One region of the Paenibacillus sp. FSL H8-0104 genome, then DNA from elsewhere that is predicted to be linked to it. Evidence: riboswitches for the same ligand, from Rfam matches in the RefSeq annotation. Region 1 holds a riboswitch; each other region holds the start of a gene.
What was found. A riboswitch is a leader RNA that binds a small molecule or an ion and turns the genes downstream of it on or off. The one in region 1 is predicted to bind cyclic di-AMP.
Positions count from the first base shown of each region.

Region 1 (3,138 bases):
GAGTATATGTAGATCGACATAATTTTGTAAATGAAAGCAGGCAGAATGAGTACAATCAACAATATATAGATCAGAATTTCCGTATATCTTCTATATATTGTAGTTGTGAAGAAACAAACGTAATGATGTAATACACAGATACCCAAAATGTTTTATGTATGAGTCATTGAATTATTGAATTTTACAAATTGAATTTTACAAATTGGATTTTGAAAAAGAAGATAGTCGTTATTTCGACATGAAGGGAGATACAGACATGATGCTGTTCGACACACATACACATCTGGATGCACCACAATTCGACGAGGACCGCGAGGACATGATTCAGCGTGCTGTGGATGCAGGAGTTGGTCGCATGATCAACATTGGCTTTAACCGGGAGACGATTCCAACCACAATGAAACTCGCCGAAACATATGACTTTATATATGCAGCTGTAGGGTGGCATCCCGTAGATGCGATCACAATGCAGGAGGGCGATTTGGAGTGGATTGCATCTTTATGCAAGCATGAAAAAGTGGTTGCGATCGGTGAGATTGGATTGGATTATCACTGGGATACTTCACCAAAAGAGATACAGCATCGCGTATTACGACAACAAATTGCTTTGGCGCGTGAAGTGAACATGCCAATTGTCATCCATAATCGGGATGCACATGAGGATATCATAAGAATTTTGCGTGAAGAGAAGGCGGGCGAAGTTGGTGGTGTGATGCACTCGTTCTCGGGCAGTTGGGAAACAGCAAAAAGTTGTCTCGATATGGGCTTCCATCTCTCCTTCGGAGGACCGATCACATTCAAAAATGCAAAGCAGCCCAAAGAGGTGCTGGAGAAGGTTCCTATGGACCGGTTTTTCATTGAAACAGATGCTCCATATTTGACACCTCACCCTTATCGTGGGAAGCGAAATGAGACAGCGCATGTACGTCTGGTTGCAGAGGCAGCTGCGGAAATTAAAGGCATTTCGGTGGAGGAAATTGCTGCAATAACAACCAAAAATGCCATGGAACGATTTGGGATTCGGTAAAAAAACGAGCAAATGAGGTGAAAAAGGCAGGTAAGCGGAGGTAATTTGCCCTTTGATCCAAATAAATCAAGAATATTACAATATTTTAACCAAATATTCAGAAAAACGTACTTGATCAACGCTTTACAACATGCATCAAAACAGGATATCATCTTTTCAGTGAATTGTTGTGCGGAAAATTGGACAGATGTTCGGGGGATGAACAAAGGGACACTTTCCGATGAAACAACATTACTTTCATGAATCAGTCTCGCTGAGTCTCCGTTAACGGAGAGCGGGGGAACCAATAGGGCTTAAACATCGGTGTATTTGGCCGATGCGCAACGTTCGCTGACCCAAAAGCAGCGAAGGGAACTGCGAAGCCGTATTTGATTTCTTCTTTGGGTCTCGGGGTGAATTCAAGGGCGTCCGCCATGAGCGGGTGACCCAAGATAGGGCGGCTCTCTTTCGCCCGAACCCGACAGCTAACCTCGCAAGCGGAAAAAGAGAGGCAACCTCGTGCATGAATTTCCGATATTCAAAATCATTCGGAAGCCACGAAAGAGTTCCTCTTACACTCTTTCTTTGGCTTTTTTGTTTTTGAATAAAAGAAATATTGTCATCATACGGTAGGTATTCAGGAGGATGACATCATGTTGCGAAGATTGATTCATGGTGCAGAACCGGATTATGTTGGTCCAATCTGTGTTCTGTAGAAAATTTGGTATAGTCACGTCAAAGACATCATGCATTACTTTAGACGGCGAGGCTATGAAGGAGGACGGAGAAGTGGGCACATTCCAACCAGAAGAGACCCATGAGTCACGATCATCCAGTAAGTCTTTCGCGTTGCGGTGGAAGCATGAGAACATGCGTCAAATGGCATTGATCGCGATTTTCTCAATTGCGCTTACAATCATGATCTTGTTAGTCGTTTACGGTCAGGCCGGGAAACAAATTTCACTGGTTATTGATGGCAAAGCTCAGGTGGTAGAGACTCGTACAGGAATGCTTCAGGAAATGCTGGAGGAGCAGTCGATCACAGTCAGCCCTCACGATAAGGTATCCATGTCCATGAATGGGGCGTTAACAGATGGAGACCGAATCGTTATTGAGCGGGCCGTTCCAGTTAACATTACGGCAGACGGAGACACCAAGACTCTGTATACAACCGATTCATCGGTAGAAGATGCAATTCAAAAATCAGGTATTCAAGTTGAAAGTAATGATAAAGTGTATCCGGCGCTTGGAACTGCGATCAAAGCGGAGATGAAGATCCGTGTAGTGCGCGTAACAAAGCGTACAGTGGAAGTAGAGCAACCGATCGCTTACAAAGTCATTAAAACGGCTGACCCTAGCTTGTACAAAGGGGATAACCGTGTCGTTGTGAACGGCAAAGAAGGCACAATTGTACAGCATATCGAAAAGGTATTTCAGGATGGAGAATTGGTCTCCAAAAAAATGGTCGGCAAATCTGTCGCTAATAATCGTGTAGATAAAGTGATCGCTGTCGGCACCAAAGCAAAACCGGTCGTGAAAGAACCTGAGATTCAGACCGTATCGGCTCAAACTTCAACAACCAAAAAGGCTACAACAACGAACTCGAAGAAAACATCTGCCTCGGGCAGCAAAGTGATTACCGTATCCGGGACTTCTTTTAAATACTCCAAAGTACTTAAAAATGTATCCATGACTGCCTACTCTTCCGAAGAGCCTGGCATTGGAACTAAAACAGCTTCCGGTACTCGTGTAACGGAAGGACGCACCATTGCGGTTGATCCCAAAGTCATTCCAATTGGCTGGTGGGTATATATCGAAGGTCTGGGATTCCGTCGTGCGGAAGATACAGGCGGTGCCATTAAAGGCAACAAAATTGATGTGTATTATGACAGTGTGAAGCATGCCCTGAATTTTGGACGTAAGAAAGGCAAGACGGTCTACGTGATCGGTCCGGTGAAGCCGGAAGCGAACTAAAATCGTTTTACTTTGAAATGGGAATGCTATAAAATAGTTGCATGAATGATTCATGCGGAATATGCGGCGGAGGAGTCTGAATTCAGTCTCCCCCGCCGTTTGGCAGAGAAGAGGATATTCCTCTTCTTTTTGCGTTAGAAAGGAAGAAATGGAACATG
Region 1 is NZ_JBBOTC010000001.1:31,760-34,897, forward strand. It holds gene NST38_RS00145 (TatD family hydrolase) at 257-1,027, shown strand; cyclic di-AMP (ydaO/yuaA leader) riboswitch at 1,269-1,522, shown strand; gene NST38_RS00150 (3D domain-containing protein) at 1,796-2,980, shown strand; gene rnmV (ribonuclease M5) at 3,136-3,138, shown strand, end outside.

Region 2 (3,138 bases), 3.9 Mb from region 1:
AGGTGTCCAAGGTGTGGATCGTGGTCAGTTGGAGGCAGCGCGTTCATTAGGTATGGGAAGAGGCGCCGCGATGCGTTATATCATATTGCCACAAGCCTTCAAAGCTGTATTACCAGCGATCGGTAATGAATTCATAACTATCATCAAAGAATCCTCCATTATCTCCGTTATCGGTATGGTGGACATTATGTATCAGGCTAGCGTGGTCAAGAACATTACGTTCCAAGGGTTGAGTCCGTTTCTAATTGCAGCAGCCATCTACTTTGTAATGACGTTCATTTTGTCCAAGCTGCTGGGACGACTGGAAAGGAAGTTGAGTGCAAGTGATAGACGTTAGACAATTACACAAATCTTATGGAAATAACGATGTGCTTAGGGGCATAAACGTGACGATTGGCAAAGGTGAGGTTGTCGTGGTCATCGGTCCTTCCGGTTCAGGTAAAAGTACTTTCTTGCGTTGTCTGAATCTGCTGGAACAGCCTACCTCAGGAGAGATTGATTTTGAAGGCGTGTCAATCACGGACCCCAAGCATAACATTAACGCAACTCGTGAGAAAATGGGCATGGTGTTCCAGCACTTCAACCTGTTCCCACACAAAACGGTACAGCAAAACATCACGATTGCTCCGATTAAAGTGAAGAAACAATCCACTCAGGAAGCGGAGAAAATTGCCTCTGATCTGCTTAACACCGTGGGTTTGTACGATAAAAAAGATACATTCCCGAATCAGCTGTCTGGTGGACAGAAACAGCGGATCGCCATTGCTAGAGCATTGGCCATGCAGCCGCATGTGATGCTGTTTGACGAGCCTACGTCGGCACTGGACCCTGAGATGGTCGGTGAAGTGCTGGATGTCATGAAACGTCTTGCAGAAGGCGGAATGACGATGGTCATCGTAACACATGAGATGGGTTTTGCACGTGAAGTGGGAGACCGAATCCTGTTCATGGATGGCGGGGTTATTGTGGAAGAGGGAACACCTGATGAGGTGTTTGGAGCACCCAAAAATTCACGTACACGTGATTTTCTTGCGAAAGTACTCTAAACGATGTGATCAAATAGCGTTACTGACTTCGAGTCGGTAACGCTATTTTTTTATGGATAATAATCACGTGTGGATTCGGAAAAGTAACTTTTCTGTTACCAAATATAAAGAAGTCGGTTCGCCAACTTTTCTGAATTATCCAGTATTCTTACAGTTGATGACATGCTAAAAACCATTTGGTAAGAATTACTACAAGTTCAGGTTACAAAATTGTGATATATTGAACTCTGCCGAAACTTCCGGACAGGGAGTGTGGGGGATGTAACGATGCAGATTGTGCAGGGGGAAGATCTACAGCACACTGCTTGGGGTGAATTGGGTACATAACGTTTCAAATGTAACGAATAACCTATAGGGTGGGCTCCTCATCCGAATCCGACAACTAACTTCGCAGGCACAATGAGGGAGGAAGACCATGATTAACAAGAAACGTATAGCCAAAACAGCAGTAGCATTAATGACAACAGCAATGCTCATTCAAGCCGTTCCGGCTCACGCCGATTCAGTTCATGTGGCCAAAGAAGGGGATACCTTCTACACCTTATCAAAACAATATGGAGTAGCACTCAACACGTTGGTTAAAGCAAACAACGACATTTCGGCTTACAACATTTATGGTGGTTTGAAAATTACGATTCCCGGTAAGGCAAACAATGTTGCAGCCGCTGCGGCAACGGAGAGCAAGACCCCAGCCAAAACAGTTACCACAGCAAGTTTGGACGTTAACGCAGATAACAAAGTGGTTCAAGCCTGGGGTAAAACATTCGATTACAGCAAAGCCGTTAACGTGAAAGCAACGGCATACTCTGCAGATCCGTCTGAAAATGGAGGATGGGGTGCAGTCGATTATTTCGGAAATGACCTTGAACTGGGCACGATTGCAGTTGATCCAAGTGTAATTCCACTCGGAACCAAAGTACTGGTAACTGGTCATAGCCATCCAGGATTGCCAAAACAGGCTTTTGTAGCCACAGCGCGGGATGTGGGTGGTGCAATCAAAGGTCACCGGATTGATATCTTTATCCCCGGTAGCAAACAGTCTGTAAGCTCATTTGGATTTCAGGATATCGAGCTGTACATTCTGAAGTAGAGAGAAAATAACATTTTAAATGAATTCAAACAGGGTGTCTGCCAGTCGCTAATTCGCGATTGAACAGCACCCTTTTAATATTCTAATTTATTTTCTATCACGTTCATCTTAATCTTTGGCCTTTGGCAATCCCAACATTTCGTCCAAGGTGACCAGTTCATATCCCCGATTACGCAATTCCTCAATGATTTCAGGCAAAGCCTCAATCGTGCCGTTCAGGTTTGATCCTACACCGCCTCCAGCATGTTGCAGAACGATGGAGCCAGGTTTCACGGCAGAGAGGATGTTATCTTTCACCTGTTCCTTTGAAAGGCCTTTCCAGTCCAGGGAGTCTACGTTCCAGTTCACAATGCTATAGTGTTGTTTGGCAGCCCATCTCAGCTGTTCTTCATTAATGTCTCCATAAGGCGGCCGAATCATCTTGGGCGTATATCCTGCCAAACGTCGAATAATATCCCCGGTATGTAAAATTTGTTTGCGAAAGGCATTCATCGACAGCTTACTGAATTCAGGATGATTGTAGCTGTGATTACCAACCATATGCCCTTCCTTAACGATGCGTTTCACCAGATCCGGATGTTTCTCAGCACGACTACCCACGATAAAGAATGTAGCTCTGACATTGTATTTCTTCAATACATCCAGCACTTGTGGAGTAAATCGTGGATCAGGTACATCATCAAAAGTCAGTGCAACCTTCTTGGTTGAAGGACCATTGGTTTTGAACGTATCGGCATATTTTTGACGTAATTGTCCCAATGTCAGTTGTTCTTCTTCCGCAGAATCCGAACCTGATACGGATTCACTTGGCGGGCTTGAAACATCCCGCGATGAAACTGGAGCATGATATCCTCCGAGAAAAATAACGATAACCATTAGCATAATGAGGCGTACGCGCATAATAACGGCCTCCTTTTCCAAAATGACGTTCTCCTTGGTATGCCCGGGAGCTCCATAAAATATGCGCAGTGTGAGAAGTTTCATTGCCGATTTAGCTCATGA
Region 2 is NZ_JBBOTC010000001.1:3,956,003-3,959,140, reverse strand. It holds gene NST38_RS17590 (ABC transporter substrate-binding protein/permease) at 1-337, shown strand, start outside; gene NST38_RS17585 (amino acid ABC transporter ATP-binding protein) at 324-1,046, shown strand; cyclic di-AMP (ydaO/yuaA leader) riboswitch at 1,265-1,459, shown strand; gene NST38_RS17580 (3D domain-containing protein) at 1,462-2,136, shown strand; gene NST38_RS17575 (polysaccharide deacetylase family protein) at 2,245-3,036, opposite strand.
Region 2: linked by a shared signal. The riboswitch ahead of NST38_RS17580 (3D domain-containing protein) and the one ahead of NST38_RS00150 (3D domain-containing protein) in region 1 are both predicted to bind cyclic di-AMP.

Region 3 (3,138 bases), 1.6 Mb from region 1:
CATCCCATAAATGTCCGCTTTTTGTCAATAGTATCCGTTAAATTTAATGTATTAAATCTGGAATTTAATATTTGTGTTATTTTATATAACTTATCGTGTTATTTATGTGGCGAAGTGCAGGGAGGACTATATAAGGAAGGACTATATATAAATGAATCAACAAGATCGGCTCAAGCCGGAAAAGAGGGGATCAAATCTAATGATATGCAGTTCATGGGTAAAGATGACGAGATTATGCGATTTTTGATGAAAATGCCTAGCTGAAAAAGAAGTATTAAATAATACTTTACTTTTAGTTCTGAACCCGGTATAATCAATTCTGTTGCCGATTATTTACGACATGCGGTCGTGGTGGAATGGCAGACACGCTATCTTGAGGGGGTAGTGGGCGTATGCCCGTGGAGGTTCGAGTCCTCTCGACCGCATCATATGAACGATTAAAAAGAAGCTTTCCATTAATGGGAAGCTTCTTTTTTTTGTCTTTTTCGAACAGTATGACATCTGGGTTGAAAAAAGGCCATCCATTACCGGAGGAATGTTGCTCTACCTTCCGGCTACGGGTGGCCTGTGTATTATTTTTGCAGCAAATTCTTGATATCTTCTTCAATCTTGTCCGGTGTTGTTTTGGGAGCATAACGTTTAATGACCTGTCCGTTCTGATCCACGAGGAATTTGGTGAAATTCCATTTGATTGCTTTGGAGCCGAGCAGGCCAGGAGCTTCTGTGCTCAGGTGTTGGAAAAGAGGGTGAGCGCTTGAGCCGTTCACATCAATTTTCTCAAACATGGGGAAGCTCACGCCATAATTCATCTGACAGAACTCGGCAATATCGTCGGAAGATCCTTTTTCCTGTGCAAACTGGTTGCTTGGGAAACCAAGCACTTCAAATGGAGCATCTTGAAATTTGTCTTGCAATTCTTGCAGACCTTTGAATTGAGGGGTAAGGCCGCATGAGCTTGCCGTATTCACAATCAGGAGCACTTTGTCACGGTAGTCGGACATTTCAACTTCTTGACCGCGAAGGGTATTCACTTTGTAATCGTAGACTGTCATCTAAATCGCCTCCATTTATTTACTCTTATATCTTCTATTATATTGGTTGCAATTAAATATTGCAAAACTAATATGGTGTTAAAAGAATCAAAACAGGCAAGTTGTGCAGAATACGTGAATGAATTGCGAAGTGATTTACGCCAGAGTGAGAATTAGATAGCCTTGAAGAGATAGATAGAGTATAACTTTGTTGTAAGCGTTATTATGGATAGGAATTGGCAAAAATCTGCCGATTTGGTGATCTGGGCGGACTTTACACCGACATGGCATGGGTGTATGATTCATAACGTAATTTCAATTTAAACTAAAATGTACTTGAAAAACGAAACAAACGATAATATCGCTCGATCTTATCCTTAAGATATACGAACGATGTTTTAATCGCTGAGTTTCCATTCATTGATGAGTGGAAAACGGGGGAACCAACGGAATGCGCTGTCCAGGACAGTGGGCATTCATGGGGTGAATTTTCCGGTGACAGCCGGAAATAGGGCGACTCTCGCGCCCGAATCCGTCAGCTAACCTCGTAAGCGTTAAAGGGAGAGGCAACAAGCCGTACGCTGGTTCATGGTGTTTTCGCCATGGGTTATTTAAGAAGCGTTCGGGAGGCCTTGGTCCCCCACGCTTCTTTTTTGTTGTCTTTTCACGCCAAGGGAGGAACGAATGATGGATACTGAGATGGTCTTAGTGACTGCTCCAAATGAAGCAGGACGCAAATTTATCAAATTGCTGATGTACAAAAAAATGCCGTTTGCCGTTCTAACCAACAGTGCAGGGGAAGAGCGAAGACTCCGTAGAATCGGAGTAGAACATGTCATTCGCATGAATACGGCTGCAGCTCAAAAATGGTTTTTGCCGCAGGGCAGCGTAGGCAACGTGTTTATTTTCGAGAACAGTCTGAATCTGACCTGTCGTTATTTACAGATCTGCCGTTCATGGACATCGAAATCCCTGTGCGTCATTACGGAGCAGAGTCATCCTAAGGGCATCTATCGGGGCATGGGCGCAGACCGGATTGTATATTCGCTCAATGGGGAAGTTGGCTTTCTCCTCAATGGTTAATGCCATAGCTTCTGATTGCTCAGGTGTAAGGTGCCTGTTATAATTGAATGTATTAGAATCAATTTCAGAATTCACTCAAGGTATTATGAAATTGATTCATCGATAAACGGAAGTTTGAGGAGACTCATGCAGGATGGTGAGTCTTCTTTTTTATGGTTTCTATAGGTTGTTCAAAAAGTCCGCTTTTGATTACGAAGGATGCCTAACGGCATCATCAGCATCGAATATGAAATTCAGCCGAAATGTCCGTGGCTCACGTAGTTTTCCCTACGCTCCGCTACTCCATTTCTAGCTTCATTCCATCTTCTTGGTACTGAAAACCAGACTTTTTGAACTCGATTAGGATCAGGAATCACCTGTGGCTTACAAGGAGGAATTGGCGTGCCGGATGTAGGTGGATTGAAATGGTTGTTTTTTGATGTTGGAGATACGCTGGTGGATGAATGGGAGCCGGTTGATGATATTATCGGACAGTTTGTCCGTGAAGCTTGTGCTTTGGGGTATCCGGTGACAATTGAGGCGGTACGCGAACTGTTCGCGAGCTGTTACCGAAAATATGAGCAATGGCCTATGAGAGTGGCGATTCGCACATTTGTTGAAGACGAGGGGCATCAAAAACAGATTCAGGACAAGCTGAAGTTTCAAAAAGATCTTGAACGTCCTTTTCCTTCAGCAGATTTTGTTCTTCAGCAGTTGTCACGGCATTATCGCATTGGCATTATTGCCAATCAGAGTCCTGGAACGGAAGAGAGACTGGAGAGTTACGGCTTGCGGAAGTATGTTGATGTTCTGGCATGTTCAGCTGAAGAAGGAGTGTCCAAGCCAGACCCTGAGTTATACGCTGTGGCCTTGAAGCAGGCAGGTTGTGAACCGGAGGAAGCCGTCATGATCGGAGATCGGATCGATAACGACATTATACCTGCTCGGAATCTGGGCATGCGTACGATTCGAATTATGCAGGGTTACGGAAGATTCCAGCCAGATCTATCGGATGACAAACGTGCGGATTGGACTGTTGAATCAT
Region 3 is NZ_JBBOTC010000001.1:1,626,949-1,630,086, forward strand. It holds tRNA gene NST38_RS07210 (tRNA-Leu) at 343-425, shown strand; gene NST38_RS07215 (glutathione peroxidase) at 573-1,052, opposite strand; cyclic di-AMP (ydaO/yuaA leader) riboswitch at 1,425-1,600, shown strand; gene NST38_RS07220 (hypothetical protein) at 1,719-2,114, shown strand; gene NST38_RS07225 (HAD family hydrolase) at 2,496-3,138, shown strand, end outside.
Region 3: linked by a shared signal. The riboswitch ahead of NST38_RS07220 (hypothetical protein) and the one ahead of NST38_RS00150 (3D domain-containing protein) in region 1 are both predicted to bind cyclic di-AMP.